DNA from 2 places in the Klebsiella scottii genome. Region 1 is predicted to be linked to the other one. Evidence: predicted binding sites of a transcription regulator. Region 1 holds the regulator's gene; the other holds the start of a gene.
The links. Region 1 encodes PhoB, which activates phosphate uptake and scavenging genes when phosphate is short. Its sites were predicted from a motif close to CTGTCATAAAACTGNCNNAT; they were not measured.
Positions count from the first base shown of each region.

Region 2: opgB (phosphatidylglycerol--membrane-oligosaccharide glycerophosphotransferase) is a predicted target of PhoB. The motif match lies at 4,201-4,220, and genes of this name have one in related genera.

Region 1 covers NZ_JARXNI010000020.1:3,161,201-3,170,273, forward strand. Annotated here, with positions in the region: gene malZ (maltodextrin glucosidase) at 1-15, opposite strand, end outside; gene proY (proline-specific permease ProY) at 178-1,551, opposite strand; gene brnQ (branched-chain amino acid transporter carrier protein BrnQ) at 1,674-2,993, opposite strand; gene phoR (phosphate regulon sensor histidine kinase PhoR) at 3,403-4,698, opposite strand; gene phoB (phosphate response regulator transcription factor PhoB) at 4,720-5,409, opposite strand; gene sbcD (exonuclease subunit SbcD) at 5,592-6,794, shown strand; gene sbcC (exonuclease subunit SbcC) at 6,791-9,073, shown strand, end outside.
Region 2 covers NZ_JARXNI010000017.1:271,788-280,860, reverse strand. Annotated here, with positions in the region: gene QFI97_RS01560 (MurR/RpiR family transcriptional regulator) at 1-270, opposite strand, end outside; gene QFI97_RS01555 (GNAT family N-acetyltransferase) at 353-886, opposite strand; gene QFI97_RS01550 (GNAT family N-acetyltransferase) at 918-1,754, shown strand; gene opgB (phosphatidylglycerol--membrane-oligosaccharide glycerophosphotransferase) at 1,817-4,108, opposite strand; gene QFI97_RS01540 (YjjA family protein) at 4,366-4,860, opposite strand; gene dnaC (replicative helicase loader DnaC) at 4,926-5,663, opposite strand; gene dnaT (primosomal protein DnaT) at 5,666-6,205, opposite strand; gene QFI97_RS01525 (threonine/serine exporter) at 6,312-6,785, opposite strand; gene QFI97_RS01520 (threonine/serine exporter family protein) at 6,776-7,552, opposite strand; gene pobA (4-hydroxybenzoate 3-monooxygenase) at 7,841-9,025, shown strand; gene QFI97_RS01510 (helix-turn-helix domain-containing protein) at 9,049-9,073, shown strand, end outside.

The sequences.
Region 1 (9,073 bases):
CCATGCCTTCAACATCGTTATTCCTCTCTTTACAGAATGGGCACACCTTGCCACAGCGCGTATGCGTATGACTCATCATCGGCAGAATTATTGGGGGAGGAGAGCGGAGGAGGATAGCGCTCAAGCGAAAATATCCCGCCGGCTAGCGCGAACATAGCCGGCGGGAGAGCGGCCCGCTTAGCGCGCCTGCGCCAGCTGACGGTCACGGCGGGTTTTCAGCTTCCAGCCAACCAGCAGCAGCGCTATCCACGCAAAGCCGACGTACAGGGAAATACGCGTATCCGGATGGTAGCCAATCAGCGCAATGATAAAGACGAGGAACGCCAGGCCCACCGCCGTGGTCGCCACGCCGCCCGGCACTTTAAACTTCAGCGTTTTGGCCTCTTCCGGCGGCAGACGACGGCGGAAGGCAATCTGCGACAGCAGGATCATAATCCACACCCACACCGTCGCAAAGGTCGCCAGGGAGGCGATCACCAGGAAGACGTTTTCCGGCATGATGTAGTTCAGGTAGACCGCAAACAGCAGCGCGATGGTCATCACCATCACCGTCACCCACGGCACGCCGCGGCGCGACGTTTTGGCGAACATTTTAGGCGCACTGCCCTGCTCCGCCATGCCGTGCAGCATGCGCCCGACGCCGAATACGTCGCTGTTAATGGCCGAAAGCGAGGCGGTCAGCACCACGAAGTTGAGGATGCTGGCGGCAAAAGCGATGCCCATATGCTGGAAGGTTAAGACGAACGGGCTACCGTTAGTCCCGACCTGGTTCCATGGATAAATGGACATAATCACGAACAGCGTGCCCACGTAGAACACCAGAATACGCATCGGGACCGAGTTAATGGCGCGCGGGATGGATTTCTCCGGGTCTTCCGCTTCACCGGCGGTAATACCGATGATTTCAATTCCGCCGTAGGCGAACATCACCATCTGGAGCGACATCACCATCCCCAGCCAGCCGTTGCTGAAGAAGCCGCCGTTACTCCACAGATTATGGATGCCGGTCGGCTGACCGCCGTTGCCGATCCCCCAGATAATGATGCCGAAACCGGCCAGAATCATGATGATAATGGTGGCGACTTTAAAGAAGGAGAACCAGAACTCCAGCTCGCCAAACACCTTCACGCTCATCAGGTTGACGGCGCAGATAATCAGCACCACGCTAAGCACCCAGATCCAGTGCGGGACCGTCGGGAACCAGACGCCCATATAGATGCCGAAGGCCGTCACGTCGGCGATGGCAACAATCAGGATTTCAAAGCAGTAGGTCCAGCCGGTGATATAGCCCGCCAGCGGGCCGAGGTAGTCCTGCGCATAGCGTGAAAATGAGCTGGCGGCGGGGTTATGCACCGACATCTCGCCCAGCGCGCGCATAATAATGTACGCCGCCACGCCGCCGATAATATAGGCCAGCAGCACGCTCGGGCCGGCCATCTTAATCGCATCCGCCGAACCATAGAACAGACCGGTGCCAATTGCCGAACCCAGCGCCATAAAGCGGATATGCCGGGTACTTAGCCCGCGCTTAAGTTTGTTACTACTTTCCATCGTATTCCATGCCGTTTTTCTCCTTTAGCCTTCGCCGGACGAAGATCAAAAGAGGATTACCTGAAAAACAAAAAACCACGGGACCTGAAGTCCCGTGGTTTAACACTGATTTTAAACGCCGGCTAGTGCGCGCTGGATGTCACCTGACGCCCTACGGCGCGATCCCAGACCACCGCCAGAACCACCATCACGGCGGTCGGCATCAGCCAGGCCAGCCCCTGCTCTGCCAAAGGCAGACGCGCGGTCCACGCTGGCAGCATATCGGCAAACGCCGACGTTTTAATGCCGTCAATAATACCAAACATCAGGCTGATAAACATGGCCGGCGCAATAACGCGGGACGAATTATGCCACCAGTTGCGGGTAAAGCTTAATACCACCAGTGCGATACACGGCGGATAGATAGCCGTCAGCACCGGGATCGAAATCTGAATCAGGTGGCTCAGCCCCAGGTTGGAGACCGCCATCGAGAAGATGCCGAGAATAAACACCAGCGAGCGGTAGGAGAGCGGCAGGTACTGGGCGAAAAACTCCGCGCAGGCGCAGGTCAGGCCAACCGCGGTAACCAGGCAGGCAATGAAAATCAGCGCCGCCAGCATAAAGCTCCCCGCGCCGCCAAAGGTGTGCTGGACATACGAGTGCAGAATGGCCGCGCCGTTAGCCGACTGATCGACCAGCGTCGCGCTGTCGGAGCCGAGGCGGAACAACGCCAGATACAGTAACGTCAGGCCGACGCCCGCCATCAGGCCAGCCCACACGGTATAGCGGGTCAGCAGGCGCGCTTCGCTGACGCCGCGAGAGCGCGCGGCGTTAACAATCACGATCCCGAAGACCATCGCGCCGAGGGTATCCATAGTCAGATAGCCGTTGACGAAGCCGTTTGAGAACGGCGCGGTGCGGTAGGCTTCCAGCGCGTTGCTGATCGGGCCGGCGGGCCAAATAATCGCCGCGACGGAGAGAATAATCAGCGCAATGATTTTCAGCGGCGCGAGGAAGTTCCCGACGGTATCCAGCAGCTTGCCGGGATATAACGAAACGAGGATCACCAGGGCAAAATAGATGACGCTGTAAATCATCAGCGGCATCGCGCCATCGCCGGTCAGCGGGGCAATACCCACCTCAAAGGAGACCGTCGCGGTACGCGGAGTCGCGAACAGCGGCCCCACCGCCAGATAGCAGACCACGGCCAGCAGGATCCCCGCCACTTTACCAATCGGGGTGCTCAGGCTTTCAACGCCGCCGCCGACTTTCGCCAGCGCCACGACCGTCAGCACCGGTAAACCCACGGCGGTGATCAGAAAGCCTATAGCGGCGGTCCAGACGTGTTCACCAGCCTGTAAACCAACCATTGGGGGGAAGATGATGTTGCCTGCACCGACGAACAGCGCGAAGGTCATAAAGCCCAACGCTATGATGTCGCGAGATTTTAACTGATGGGTCATAAATTCATACTGCCTGTGGATGTGGTGGTGTTAAACGGAAAAATACCGTGCCTTCCCTTAGGGATGATACAGCGGCTATTGCCGGAAACTCAGCGAGATATGCTCCCGAAGCGGCGTGGGAAAGAATTGTTTTTTGAATTACCACGCAAAAACAGTCTGTCTACGACTGCATGGGGCGCAATTTAAACGCTTATAACGTTTTAAAGCAAGGCGGGATCGTAAAAGCAGATGATTATGCTAAGTCTGCATTAATACCTGGCGTTATTAACCATAATGAAGGAAAACATATGGCTAATCATGCGAACAAAAAAGCAGCGGGCGTTCGTTAATTACGCAGCTGAAAATTGACTGCAAACGAAAATGACCAGCCTAAGCTGGTCATTGACAAGTTATGTTGACAGAGCGGCGGTTAGTCGCTTTTTTTGGCAATCAAACGTTCCGGCAGCAGGAAGCTAAACCGCGTTCCCTTGCCGGGCGTGCTCTCAATATCCAGCCGGCTGTCGTGATGATTAACCGCATGTTTTACGATCGCCAGCCCCAGACCGCTGCCTCCGGTTTGCCGCGAGCGCGCTTTATCCACGCGATAGAAGCGCTCGGTGAGCCGCGGAATGTGCTCGGGCGCAATCCCCGGGCCGTTATCCTCAACGCTAAACAGCGCGCCGTGCGGCGCTTTCTGCCAGCTGACGGTAATCTCCGTGCCCTCCGGAGTATGGTTGATCGCGTTATACACCAGATTCGAGATCGCGCTGCGCAGCTGCTCATCATTACCGAGAACCTGCAGCGACTCATCGACCACAAAGTGCAGCGTATGCTTTTTCTGGCTGAGAGTTTGCGCCTCCCGCTCGACAACCCGCAGCATCATCGGTACGTCGATTTTGTCGTTCATCGCCAGAACCGGGGCCGCCTCAATGCGCGATAGCGTCAGCAGCTGTTTAACTAACCCCTCCATACGCTGGGTTTGCTCGCGCATGGTATGCAGGGCTTTTTCCCGCGTCACCCCTTCCAGCACCTGCTCCTGCATCATCTCCAGATACCCCTGCAGCACCGTTAGCGGCGTGCGCAGCTCGTGGCTGACGTTAGCAAAAAAGTTGCGCCGCGCCCCTTCAAGCTGGTGCATCTGCGTCACGTCGCGCGCCACCATCAGCATCTGCTTGTCGCTGTAGGGCATCACGCGAATTTCCAGATGACGGGAGTTATTAAGGATCAGATTGAGCGGTTTACTGAAATCCTTGTTTTTTAGGTAGTTGGCAAATTCAGGGTAGCGCAGGAGGTTAAGGATGTTTTGTCCGCTGTCGTCCGGCCAGCGCAGATTGAGGATCTGCTGTGCAAGGCCGTTACACCAGAAGATCGCCCCCTCCTCCGTGGTCAGCACCACCGCATCGGGCAGCGATTCCGCCCCGCTGCGAAAGCGTTTGATCAGGCTGCCCAGCTCGCGTCGGCGTTTTTTATTACGCATCTGCATCTGGTGGAGGCCGTACAGCAGCGGTTCCCAGCTGCCGCTTCCCGGCGGTGGCGTCATGCTGCGGTCCACCCACAGCCACCATGAGAGGCGTAATAAATTCCAGAAATGCCAGATAAGAAGTCCGGTCACCGCCGCCAGTAAAAACCACGGCAAATGACCAAATACCGCCCCGAGAATCAGGGCCGGGATACAACATAAGAAAAGCTCAAGCGCCAGCCTTTTCCATGACAGCCGTTCCAGCACGGTTCACACTCCTGTCGACATTCAGAAACGGGCGGAGAAACGATATCCCGTGCCGCGAACCGTTTGTACCATCCGGTCATGGCCACTCTGTTCCAGCGCTTTACGCAGACGGCGAATATGCACGTCTACCGTTCGGTCTTCTACATACACGTTGGTCCCCCAGACGTGATTCAGCAGCTGCTCGCGGCTGTATACGCGTTCCGGGTGGGTCATAAAGAAGTGTAATAACTTAAACTCGGTCGGCCCCATGTCCAGCGGGTTTTCACCGGTCATCACGCGATGGGAGGAAGGATCGAGGCTCAGCCCCTGCATTTCAATCACCTCTTCCACCGCCATCGGTGAGATTCGCCGCATCACGGCTTTGATTCGCGCCACCAGCTCTTTCGGCGAGAAAGGCTTGGTGATGTAATCATCGGCGCCGGTCTCCAGGCCACGAACGCGATCTTCCTCTTCGCCGCGAGCGGTTAGCATGACCACCGGAATATCGCGGGTCATCGCCTCACGCTTGAGCAGTTTGATAAACTGCAGACCCGATCCGCCTGGCAGCATCCAGTCAAGGAGAATCAGATCAGGCCAGGGTTCATTGAGTTGGTTCACCGCGCTGTCATAATCTTCCGCCTCGACGGGCTGAAAGCCGTTTTGCTCCAGAACAAAGCAGACCATTTCGCGGATTGGAGCTTCATCTTCAACGACCAGAATTCTTCTCGCCATTATTTACCCTGTATTTTTTAGCCATCAGTATAGAGTGCGGCGCCATTATGCGTCAGTTTTGTGACAGATTTATGAAAAAAAATGGCCGTATGACGATCGAGGATTTTGAATTGTGACACGCACTTAACTCCCCTTCCGTCGATGGTATAATGGCGGCAACGCTCTTAGGCTACGGAATATTTATGCGCATCATTCACACCTCTGACTGGCATCTCGGGCAAAACTTTTACAGCAAAAGCCGCGCCGCTGAGCATGCGGCCTTTCTCGACTGGCTGCTGGCCAGCGCGCAGGAGCACGAGGTCGATGCCATTATTGTCGCCGGCGATATCTTTGATACCGGCTCGCCGCCGAGCTACGCCCGCGAGCTGTATAACCACTTCGTGGTTCAGCTTCAGCAAACCGGCTGTCGGCTGGTGGTGCTGGCGGGCAACCATGATTCGGTCGCCACGCTGAATGAATCGCGCGACATCCTGGCCTTTTTAAAAACCACGGTCGTGGCTAACGCCGGCCACGCTCCCTTCGTTCTGCCGCTGCGCGACGGCGCGCCGGGCGCAATATTCTGCCCGGTCCCCTTCCTGCGCCCGCGCGAGCTGGTCACCAGCCAGGCCGGGCACTCCAGCGGTGAAAAGCAGCAGCTGCTGCTCACCGCCATCAGCGACTATTATCAGCAGCAGTACCAGCAGGCCTGCGCCCTGCGCGGCGACCAAACGCTGCCGATTATCGCCAGCGGCCACCTGACCACCGTCGGCGCCAGCAAAAGCGATGCGGTGCGCGAGATCTATATCGGCACCCTCGATGCCTTCCCGGCCAGCCATTTCCCTCCTGCAGACTATATCGCGCTGGGTCATATCCACCGGGCGCAGATCGTCGGCGGCTGCGAGCATATACGCTACAGCGGTTCGCCAATCTCCCTGAGCTTTGATGAGACCGGGAAAAATAAAAGCGTCAATCTGGTGACCTTTACCGACGGCCGCCTGACGGACGTTAGCCCGCTGACGGTGCCGATAGTCCAGCCGCTGGCGGTGCTAAAAGGCGATTTTGCCAGCATAAGCGAACAGCTTGACCAGTGGCAGGATAGCGCGGAGCTGCCCGCCACCTGGCTGGATATTGAAATCACCAGCGACGAATACCTGCACGATATTCAGCGCCAGATTCAGACCCGCTGCGAAGAGCTGCCGGTCGAAGTGCTGCTGGTGCGCCGCAGCCGCGCCCAGCGCGAGCGCATCCTGGCCGGAGAGCGGCGGGAAACCCTCAGCGAACTGCGGGTTGAGGACGTTTTTGCCCGTCGCCTGGCGCTGGAGAGTCTCGAAGAGCAGCAGCAGCAGCGCCTCGAACAGCTGTTTAACGAAACGCTGCACAGCCTGAACGGTGAGGAGCACCTGTGAAAATTCTGAGTCTGCGCCTGAAAAACCTTAACTCATTGAAAGGCGAGTGGAAAATCGACTTCACCGCCGAACCGTTCGCCAGCAACGGGCTGTTTGCGATCGTCGGGCCGACGGGCGCCGGGAAAACGACGCTGCTGGACGCTATCTGCCTCGCGCTGTACCACGAAACGCCGCGCCTGAGCAGCGTGTCGCAATCGCAAAACGATCTGATGACCCGCAATACCGCCGAATGCCTGGCAGAAGTTGAATTTGAGGTAAAAGGCACCGCCTACCGCGCCTTCTGGAGCCAGAACCGCGCGCGCAACCAGCCCGACGGCAACCTGCAGGCGCCCCGTGTCGAGCTGGCCCGCTGCGACGATGGGCAAATCCTTGCCGACAAAGTCAAAGACAAGCTGGAGATGACCGCCGCGCTCACCGGCCTCGATTACGGCCGCTTTACCCGCTCGATGCTCCTCTCCCAGGGCCAGTTCGCCGCCTTTCTTAACGCCAAACCCAAAGAGCGCGCGGAGCTGCTGGAAGAGCTCACCGGCACCGAAATTTACGGTCAGATCTCCGCCCAGGTGTTTGAAAAGCACAAGCTCGCCCGCAGCGAGCTGGAAAAACTGCAGGCCCAGGCCTCCGGCGTTGTGCTGTTAAGCGATGAGCAGCAGCAGGCGCTGCAGCAAAGTTTGCAAGTACTTACTGCTGAAGAGCAGCAGCGGCTCGCCGAGCAGGCCCGCGAGCAAAATACGCGGCAATGGCTGCTGCGCCAGCAGGAGCTAAGCCGCGATGAGATACAGACCCAGGCACGGTTACGCGAGGCGCAGCAGGCGCTGGAGCAGGCCCGGCCGCAGCTTGCGGCGCTGGAGCAGGCCCAGCCTGCCGACCAGCTGCGTCCGCTGTGGACCCGACAGCAGGAGCAGGCCGCCGCGCTGGCGCAGACCCGCCGCCAGGTGGAAGAAGTAAATACTCGCTTACACGAACGACTGCGTCTGCGGGCAGGTATTCGTCTCGCGGCGCGACAGCAAACGAGCCAGCTGCAGCAGACCCACCAGTCGCTCGCCGAATGGCTGCAGGCCAACGACCGCTATCGTCAGTGGGGCAATGCCCTGGCGGGCTGGCGGGCGGCGTTCCAGCAGCAGGCGCGCGACGCGCAGCAGCAGGCCGGGCTGGAGCAGCGGCTGGCGGAAACCCGCCGTCGGCTCGGCGAACTGCCGCCGGCGACGCTGGCGCTGGATGCCGATCGGCTGCGCGACGACCTTGCCCGCCACGCCGCCGCCCGCCCGCAGCGTCAGCAGCTGGCAGCCCTGCACAGCCGTCTGCTGCCCCTGCGCCAGCGCCTCAGCCAGCTGCAGGCGACAGAGCAGGCCGGCCGCGAGGAGCGGGAGAAGCTGGAAACGACGCTGACCCAGCGCCGCCAGGCTTATAAAGATAAAAACCAGCAGTTCAGCGATGTAAAAGCCATTTGCGAGCTGGAAGCGCGGATTGCCGGACTGGAAGAGGAGCGCGCGCGCCTGCAGCCCGGCGCGCCTTGCCCGCTCTGCGGCTCCTGCGAACACCCGGCAGTCGCCGAATATCGGGCGCTGACGCCCGGCGTTAATCAGGCCCGCCGCGAAGCCCTGGAGCGCGAGGTTAAACAGCTGGCGGAAGAAGGCGCCCAGCTGCGCGGCGAGCTGGATGCGCTGTTGAAACAACAACTTAAACAAAAAGAGGAGCGAGAATCGCTGCTCCAGCAGGAGCAAGCGCTTACCTCTCAGTGGCAGGCCGTCACCGGCGAACTGCGCATTGACCTGCAGCCAGAGGATGATATTTCCGGCTGGCTGGAGGCCCAGCAGGAGCTGGAGCAGCAGCTGTATCAGCATCAGCAGCGGCTCGCCTGGCAGACCCAGCAGCAGGAGTGCGAGCTGCAGCTACAGCAGCTGCGGCAGGAGCTGGCGCAGCGTCATAGCGCCCTGAACGGCGAGCTCGCGGCGTTTGCCCTCAGCGCACCGGAGGCTGAACAGGCGGCGGTCTGGCTGGCCCAGCGCGAGGAGGAAACCCGCAGCTGGCAGGCCAAACACGACGAATCCGTCACCCTGCAGGAGCGCCTGCAGCAGCTGATCCCCCTGCTGGAGACGCTGCCGGAGACGGAAGAGGCGGTAGCGCCCGCGCCGCTTGAGGGCTGGCGCCAGGTGCACGACGACTGCCTGGCGCTGCAGAGCCAGTGGCGCACTCTTGGCCAGCAGGAGAGCCAGCAGCTGCGGCTGCTGACAGAAACGCAGGGCCAGTTCGCCGCCGCCCTCGCCGCCAGCCCGTTTGCC
Region 2 (9,073 bases), on a different contig from region 1:
ATCCGGGACATCCAGAATAAAGCGCTGCCCGACGGCCAGCGACTGCGCGAGCTTCATTTTCAGTTCGCGGACGTCTTTGCACCCCAGCGCCCGCGCAAAGCGGGTGACGGAGGCCTGGCTGGTGCTGGTCAGGCGGGCAATTTCGGCGATCGGCAGCTCGGCCGCTGCGGCGACATCGTCGAGAATAAACTGGGCTATCCGCTTTTCGGTAACGGTCAGCTCGAGGAAGCGATCGGTGATGCAGGAGATGATATCAATCGAGTAGGCCATACGGGTATCAGTCGCTAAATGTGTAATGATACTTTGTACCATATTCAGGGCAGAAAAAGCAGCGCCGAAGCGGCGATGTGGGCTACAGCGCGAGGCGCATGGCGCAGCGGGTCTCCGGCAGCAGGCCGTGGCTTGTTTCCCGCTCCCTTTTAGCCGCCAGCCCGGATGGCAGGCGCTGTTCATCGAGCATGCAGAATCCCAGGCGGGTGTAGAACGGGGCGTTCCACGGGACTTCGCGGAAGGTGGTGAGGGTCAGCGCCGGATAGCCCATGCTGCGCGCGGTGTCGGTAACCTGCGCCAGCATCATCCGGCCAATTCCGCGCCCTTGCCACTCCTGACGGACGGCGATTTCCACGATAAACAGCGCATCATCGAGCGGTTCGCTCAGCAGGAAGCCAACGGGCTCTCCGCCGCCGATGGCCAGCAGGCTGTGGTCCGTTTCGAGATACTGATAATGCTCCCGGGCGCTGATGACGGCGCTATCTGCCAGCCAGGCGAGAGCGGGGATCTGACGAAAAGCCTGCGCTGCCGAGCGCTCAACGGCGGGCAGACGAGGGATATCGCTCTCCTCGGTCAGGCGCAATGTCACTTCGGCAGTTATAGTGTTATTTTTCATCGCTTCAGCATAGCACCTTTGGGAGAAACATATGGAATTGACCGCCGTCCCCGCCACCTGCTTTAGCAGCGAACAGCTGACGACGATCCTCAGCGACTGCTTCGAAGATTATCTGGTGCCCGTTGCGCTGTCGGTAGAGGTGTTTGTGCATCGCTTCAGCTCTGAAGGGCTGAGCCTGCTGGATTCTTGCGTCTGGCTGGCGGGGGACACGCCGGCGGCAATCGCCATTATCACCCGTCGCGGCGATGCGGCCAGGCTGGCGGCGTTTGCCGTGCGGCCGGCCTGGCGGGGAAAAGGAACCGGCCGCTCGCTGATGGTATCGCTGATGGCCTCGCTACAGGCCCAGGGCGTGCGGCGGATGTGGCTGGAGGTGATTCGCGATAATCATGCCGCGGTTGCGCTGTATCAATCGCTGGGCTTTAGCGTTCGTCACGGGCTTTGCGGCTATCTGAGCTCGCGGACGGAGGGCGAGAGCGCGCCGGTGCTGGAGCAGTGCGATGTGCTGGCGCTGACGCGCAGGGCGGGGGCGGAAATCAACGGTCGGCTGCCGTGGCTGATGGACCCAATGACCTTCAATACGCTGCCGTGCCGCGCGTTGACGCTTAATCAGCAGGCGTTCGCGGTGTTGGCGACGCTCACCGCAAAGCCGCAGCTCCAGCTGCTGTGGGTCGAACCTGCCGCCCGCGGCCGCGGCCTGGCGCGCGAGCTGCTTATTGCCCTTGCCCGGCAGTTCCCCGGTCTTGGCACCTCGGTCACCGTTCCGGAGTCGTTTACGCCGCTGTTCAGCGCGGCGGGGTATGCGGCCCTGGCGCTGCAGCAGTATGAAATGAGCGTGGAGTTCCCTGCTGCGGCTTCTGCCGGGCGGTAAGATAGGGGATCAGGCGGTTTTGCGTCGCGCCGTCCGGCCCGCAGAGAGCCGGACGGGCGGGTTTAGCCTTCGCGTTTGACGATTTTTATATCCACCATGCCAATTCCCAGCTGGCGCGGCGCGTGGCCGAGAATATTGCCTTCGTTGGTGGACTGCGGGTCCGGCGGAACGATAATCAGCGTATCGCTGCGCGACGGGTTGTCGAAATGCAGCGTGGTGGTGGAGACGTCATTCGCCAGCGTCAGCGTCTGTTCGCTATCCCCAACGCGAACCGGGATCGGCTTATTGGCGTTGGGCCCGTAGGCTTTGGCGGTGATCACCAGATCGAATTTCTCCGGCAGCGGGTTCTTAAACTCGATTTTGACTTCGCTCCCCAGCTGCGCGTTGGACCAGCGGCCCCAGGATTCCGGCCGGGAGATGCCGCTAAACTGCCTGACCTCCTCCGGCGCGCCGGCGACGTTAAACACGAAGCTGTCGGCCTTGTAGCGAATATCGTTATCGACAATTTTCAGCGTGTCGACGTTGCCTTTGTAGCGCTCCATATCGATGAGGGTATCTTTAAACGCCGTTTTCCCCTGCCACAGGGCCTTATCTACGCGCTGGACGGTCTGCTCGCCGCCGAGCTGGCCCTGCGATACGCACCAGTCGGTGGAGAGCGCCAGCTCGCTGGACCACAGCTGGCCCATCTTGTAGCAGCGGTCGATCCAGACAAAGTTATCGCGCGGGGCAAAATCGGCCAGCTGGTAGCGCAGCGGCGCGGAGTATTCGCTCTCCGGCAGCGGCTCGACGCGTTTATCGGAGACCCGTAGCAGCAGCGGCAGACGGAAGTGGCTGCCGGAGAAGGAGACCATGCTTTTCTGCGCGTCCACGGTGAAGTTTTTCATCTCTTTCGGGAAGTTCCACAGGCGGATGACGTCAGGCTTCCAGGCCAGCACCTTATCTTTCATATTGAGGAAGATGCCGGAAAGCGACTGCCCGGAGAGGCTGCTGCGGCCGAGGCCGATGTAGTTATCGCCGCCGAGGATATCCAGCACCGTGGCGCCGTTGTCCATAGTATTACGCTTCACCGCCAGCGTATCCTGCTGCGGCTGGTCGCCGCGCAGCACAAAGAACAGGTTGCTGCGATCCTGCTTGTTCAGGTATTCCCAGGCGGTGTTTTTCATCGCCAGGTGATCGGAAGAGACCACGATCACCGTGTTTTTGAAATAGGGCGAGGCTTTGATCTTCTCGATAAGCGCCGCGATATGCTCCTGGCTGCAGCTTACCGCGCTAAAGGAGAGGTTCTTTTTACCGCCCATTTCATAGCTTTTTCGCTGGCAGGTGCGGGAAATAAAGCCGTCAGGATGGTGGGTATCCACCGTCAGCGCAAAGAGCGAGAAGCGTTTACCGGATTGCGAAAGCTGTTCGAATTTTTTCCAGGTTTCATCCAGCACGGTATCGTCGTAGAAGCCCCAGTCGTTGCGATAGGCGGGGTCGGCCACCGTGGTTTTCAGCTCTTCAGCGCCGTACAGATGATCGAAGCCGTGGGACTTCAGGAACACGTCTTTCCCGGCGAAACGCAGGTTGGCGCCCTGTACAAAATAGTTTTCGTAGCCGGAGTTTTTCAGAATGTCGCCGAGGCAGATATTCTGCGGGAAGAAGCTGGACACCGAGGCCGAGGCGTTGCCTTCAAACGGTGCAAACAGGGGAATACCGCACTGCGAGGCGACCATCCCGGCGATGGTGTAGTCGGTACCCGGCAGCTGCGCGGTGTTGCTGAAATCGAGGCCTTCGTTTTTCAGTTTGCCAAGCTCGGGCGCCAGATCGGGAAACGCGTCGTTATCAAAATAGGTGCGTTCAAGGCTTTCGCCGTAGATATAGACCAGGTTGAGCTGAGGGTTGGCGATGCTTTTCGACGGCTCTTTATAGTAGGCGACAAAATCTGGATCGCCGTCGCGGGACTGCGATTTCACCAGCTCGCTAATTTGGCGGAACGCCGGACTGGCGTCAACGGAGGCCAGCGCGAGAACCAGCGCCAGCAGGCTGTAGCCAAAGTGGTGTGGATGATGACGGCGTCGGCGCAGTATCCAGCCAAGGGCGCTGAAAACGCTCACCAGCGCCACGATAATTCCGGCGCCGGGCAGGATATATTTGCCGACGCCCGCGCCGGTCAGGCTGTTGGTCAGGGTATAAAGCACCGCGTCATTAATGCCGTCGCCGGTGAAATAATCGCTGGCGTAGAGGGTGATGTTCAGGACGACAAACAGGCCCAGTACCGTCAGCGTAGCGGCAAACCACCAGGTATTGCGACCGGCTTTCAAGGCATAAATCACCACCGAGGTGAGAAACAGGGCGATGGATAACAACTCTGACACAGCTTACCCTCATTAGCGCCAGCTGACCGCTGGCAAAATAGATCGGTTTCCACGATATACTGTAATGGCAGCGCCATATTGCTGCAATTGTAGAGTCATGAAACTGTGCTGTGGTTCAGAATTGGTTTATAAGTCGCCATTTTTGATCAACGTCTCATCCTTCCCGGCGGGGAAAAATGAGACCATCAATGTTAAAAAACGGCGTTGCGGCCGCGTTGTCCAGGCTAAGGCGCCAAACGCGGCATCTGGGGAGAGCCTCAGGAGAGGAATTTCGCGCCCTGCTTGAGGACCAGATCGCAGGCTTTGGTTTTCACTTTTTCCGCCAGCGGGCTGCTGCCGAGGGTGCTCAGGTTCAGCTGCTGGCCGTTATTGCTGTTCAGCAGGCCCTGTAAACCTTCAAGATAGCCGGTATCCTCTTTCTGTTTTTCCGCGGTGCCGAGGCCGAGTTTATCCAGAACCTGGTTTTTGATGTTTTCGGTATTGGTCACCGAGGAGAGCTTTTGTTTCGCGCAGTAGGACATAATGCCGGCGGCATTGTTCATGCTGCTGGAGGTTAGCGACTGGCTCCCTCCGTTCAGCAGGCCGGTCAGCGAGGAGAGCGACAGCGCGCCGCTTTGCTGCGAACCGCTTTGGCTGCTGAGCTCGCTGGCGGCGCTGGAGAGGGAGTCCTGCCAGGAGGCGGCCTGTGCGCCGGCTGCGAAAAAGGCGCCGGCAATCATCAGAGTGCGGAACAAGGATTGTGCAGATTTCATAAGTTTACTCATCGTGGTTACTGAAGTATTTCCGCAGTATAACCCCGCCTGAGTTCGGAAATGTCTTAATACTCTTTGCCGGTGACCCGGTGACGATAGCTATCCCAGTTGAAAATCACCCACAGGCTATTGCCGAGGCGCATACGATCCATCACGCGCTCGCCGAGCAGCTTGTTCATCTCGTCCATGTTGCTGTTGGTTAACATTCCGGTCGGGCGCTTTGATGAGGAGCGGCGATCGACGATCTGATTGATGATCACTTTTTCATAGCGGGATTCGGTTTGCATACCGATCTCATCGATCACCAGCAGATCGACCCTGCTGAGATCGTTCAGCAGCTGCTCTTCGCTGATTTCCCGGTTGCCGAAGGTGTCTTTCATTGCCGACATGATGTCGGCGACGGTAATGATCAGCACCGATTTACCGCGCAGCAGCAGCTCGTTACAAATGGCGGCCGCAAGGTGGTTTTTACCGGTGCCGGGCTTGCCGGAAAAGATAAAGCTGGCGATGTTGCCGTCGAACTCTTCAACGTACTGGCGCGCTCTGGACAGCGCGTTCATCTGGCCTTCGCACTCAACCCGGTAGTTCTCAAACGAGCAGTTCTGGTGCAGCGGGCGGATGCCGGAGCGGTTAAACGTCCGCTGCATTTTCATCGCCCGGTTCTCCCGCTCAAGGGCTTCAGAACGCAGCTTGCCCTGCTCTTTCTGCCATGCCAGCAGCTCTTCACCGGTTTTAAACGCCGGTTCGATATGAGCAGGCATCATTTTTTGCAGGCGCTTCATCAGCTCGCCAACGTTTTTCATGCTCATCCTCTGAACCCTCGTGGAATATGGTTATCCGGCTCGCTGACCGTATTCACATCACGACGCGGCTGGCCGCCGTTGCCGGCGCGACCGATTTGCACGCTACGCGCCAGCTTTTGCTGCCACTGCACGTGATGAAAGACTTTGCCTTCCGCCTGCCAGTAGGCAACGAATGCCGCCAGCTCTTCCGGCGTGACCGCCTGGCTCAGGGCGATACCCCACAGCGCCGCGAGGCGCTGAAAATCCGCGTCCGGCTGCCAGTCGGCGTACATGGCGAATTTTCCCATAGGGATCGCGGCTGGCGCGGCGGCCGGCTCGTCAAAGAACTGCGTATCAAGCGCGATGTCGCTGCCGGGGCGTGCCAGTTTACTCTCCAGCTCAAGCAGCTGGGCCAGACGTTCCGGCGTCAGCGCATAGAAGGCAGGAGTATTGTTGGCAAAAACGGCAACGGCACCGTTGGCCGATTTTGCGAGAATGGCCGCAGGATCCTGAATGAAATCATCCAGGCCGCTAAAATCGGTAGTTAAAATTCGCGAAGACATAACACTATCTCAACTCTGAACAACGATAGAGTGGGGGAATAGCACACATAGTAGCACAGCGCCCGGCCGGGATGGAGCGACTGACCGATCCCGGCGGCGCGGCTCGCTATACCCGCGGACGCTTGCGGTACAGCCACAGGCCAGGAATAGAAAGACCGATAGATAGCGCACCAACGATAGACGATGCCTTTAAAAAGTTGCTTAACAGCATAATCATCATCTCTTCAGAATAACCAAAATGACTGATTTTTACCGCCGAGATCATCGCCGTATAGGCGGAGATGCCCGGGAACATGGGGATCACTGCGGCAACGGTAAAGATCTTCGGGTGGGCCAGGTACCAGCGGGACCACTGAATGCCGATACTGCCAATCAGCAGGGCGGCAAGGAAGGTTGCCCACTCGATATTAAAGCCCGCCGTCATCATCACCATACGTGAACCGTGGCCAATGGCGCCCAGCAGCGCGCACCAGCGCAGCGCCCGCTGCGGGACGTTAAATACCATCGCGAACCCAACGGCAGGGATGGCCGCCAGCGCCATGTCCTGAGCCAGAGCAAACAGATACGTGATTATGCCCATCCGCGCAGCCCCCACATGGTCATCGCCATCACCACGCCAATGCAGGTGGCAAGGGTCAGCAGGCTGGCGAGCGCCCAGCGCGCAAGGCCGGTGTTAATATGTCCTTTGAACATATCCGCCACGGCGTTTATCAGCGGAAAACCGGGTACCAGCAGCAGCACGCTGGCGGCCATCGCGACGGTTGGCGTGCTGGCAAACGCCGGTAAACGTAGCATCAGCCCGGAGATGGTGGTGGCGACAAAGGCGGTAATGCAAAAGTTGATCTGCGGATGCATCGAGCGGTGAGTCAGCAGCTGGCGGATATACATTGCGATGGTGCTGGCGCAGAAGGTGACCAGCGCGCCGTCCCAGCCGCCGTTGTTTAATTTGCAAAAGCAGGCGCAGGAGAGCCCAACCATCAGCACCAGCAGCCAGCGCGGGTAGCGCAGCGGCTTAATCTGGGTAAAGCGCTTTTCCACATCTTTATAATCCAGCAGCTTATGCTCGGCAAGGATCACTATATGCTGCACTTCGGTCACCACATGCATATTAATTCCGCGATCGATATTCTTACGCGTGGAGGTCAGGCATTCGCCGTCTTTGATGGTGGTGAGGACAATCGCATTCGATGAAATGGCGCTTTCCACGCTGTCCATGCCTAACGCCCGCCCCAGGCGAGTAGAAAGCTCCTCAACCAGCGCGCTTTCCGCCCCGTGTTGCAGTAAGAAAAGACCACACTGAATGCACAATCGCGTAATTGTGCGCTGAACTGTCCGATCTGCTTGCATAAATACCTGCTGTCAGTAACGCCCGATGCCGTAGTGTCCGTCGCTACTTTAACCTGAACTCTCGATTTGCCTGAGGGGGTCGGGATCAAATAATGTGCAAAAAGCCGCCTCCGGGCCGGATGGATAAATTTTGAACCGCACCACACTTTTATAAAACTGTTGAAAAGTGCAGTTTTTGCCGCCGTTATTGCCTTCTTTTTCCCACCTGAGTTATCAAAAATGCACCTGAGAACTTTTAATAAACAAAAAACAAACAAATAATTAACCATTCGAGAGCGAGATAGCCCTATGAAAACTCAGGTCGCGATAATCGGTGCTGGTCCCTCAGGGCTGCTGCTGGGGCAGCTGTTGCATAATGCGGGGATTCGGACCGTTATCCTCGAACGACAGACGCCTGAATACGTCCTCGGGCGCATCCGGGCAGGTATTCTTGAAAGCGGCACCGTCGATCTGCTCCGTGAGGCGGGCGTGGCGCAGCGGATGGACGCAGAGGGGCTGGTGCATCACGGCGTTGAGTTTTTGTTTGAGGGGCAGCGCGTCCCGGTCGCCCTTACGGAGCTTAGCGGGGGGAAAAGCGTGATGGTGTACGGCCAGACCGAGGTGACCCGGGATTTAATGGTGGCCCGCGCCAGCTGCGGGGCGCCGATCGTTTACGGCGTCAGCGACGTGGTGATTCACGATGCAAAAAGCGATCGGCCGGCAATCACCTTCGTCAGCGGCGGGGAAACGCACCGCCTCAGCTGTGATTTCATCGCCGGCTGCGATGGCTTTCACGGCGTGTCGCGGCAAAGCATTCCGCGTGAGCTCCTTAAAGAGTATGAAAGCGTCTGGCCGTTTGGCTGGTTGGGGATGCTGGCCGATACGCCGCCGGTTAATCCCGAGCTGATTTATGCCCATCATGAACGCGGATTTGTTCTCTGTAGTCAGCGCTCACTAACTCGTAGCCGCTACTATTTACAGGTACCGCTTAGCGATAAGGTGGAGCAGTGGTCGGATGCGCGCTTCTGGGAAGAGCTGAAGAACCGCCTGCCGGATGAGCTATCTACAAAGTTAGTGACTGGTCACTCACTTGAGAAAAGCATCGCACCTCTGCGCAGCTACGTGGTGGAGCCGATGCAGTACGGAAGGCTTTTCCTGGTCGGGGACGCGGCGCATATCGTGCCGCCAACCGGGGCGAAAGGGCTGAACCTGGCCGCCTCTGACGTGAACTATTTATGGCGGATCCTGCGCGAATATTATCACCATAATCGCGCCGACCTGCTGGCGAGCTACTCGCGTTTCGCGCTGGATCGGGTGTGGAAAGGCGAACGATTCAGCTGGTTTATGACCCGCCTGCTGCATGATTTCCCGCAGCAGAGCGAGTTTGATAAAAAAATGCAGGCGGCCGATCGCCGCTATTATCTTGGCTCACGTGCCGGGCTGACCACCATTGCGGAAAACTATGTCGGTCTGCCAATGGAGCGCGTGGCGTAGCGTTGAAAACGGCAGGAGTCGTCATGCAGGCAGCGAATAGCGTTCCCG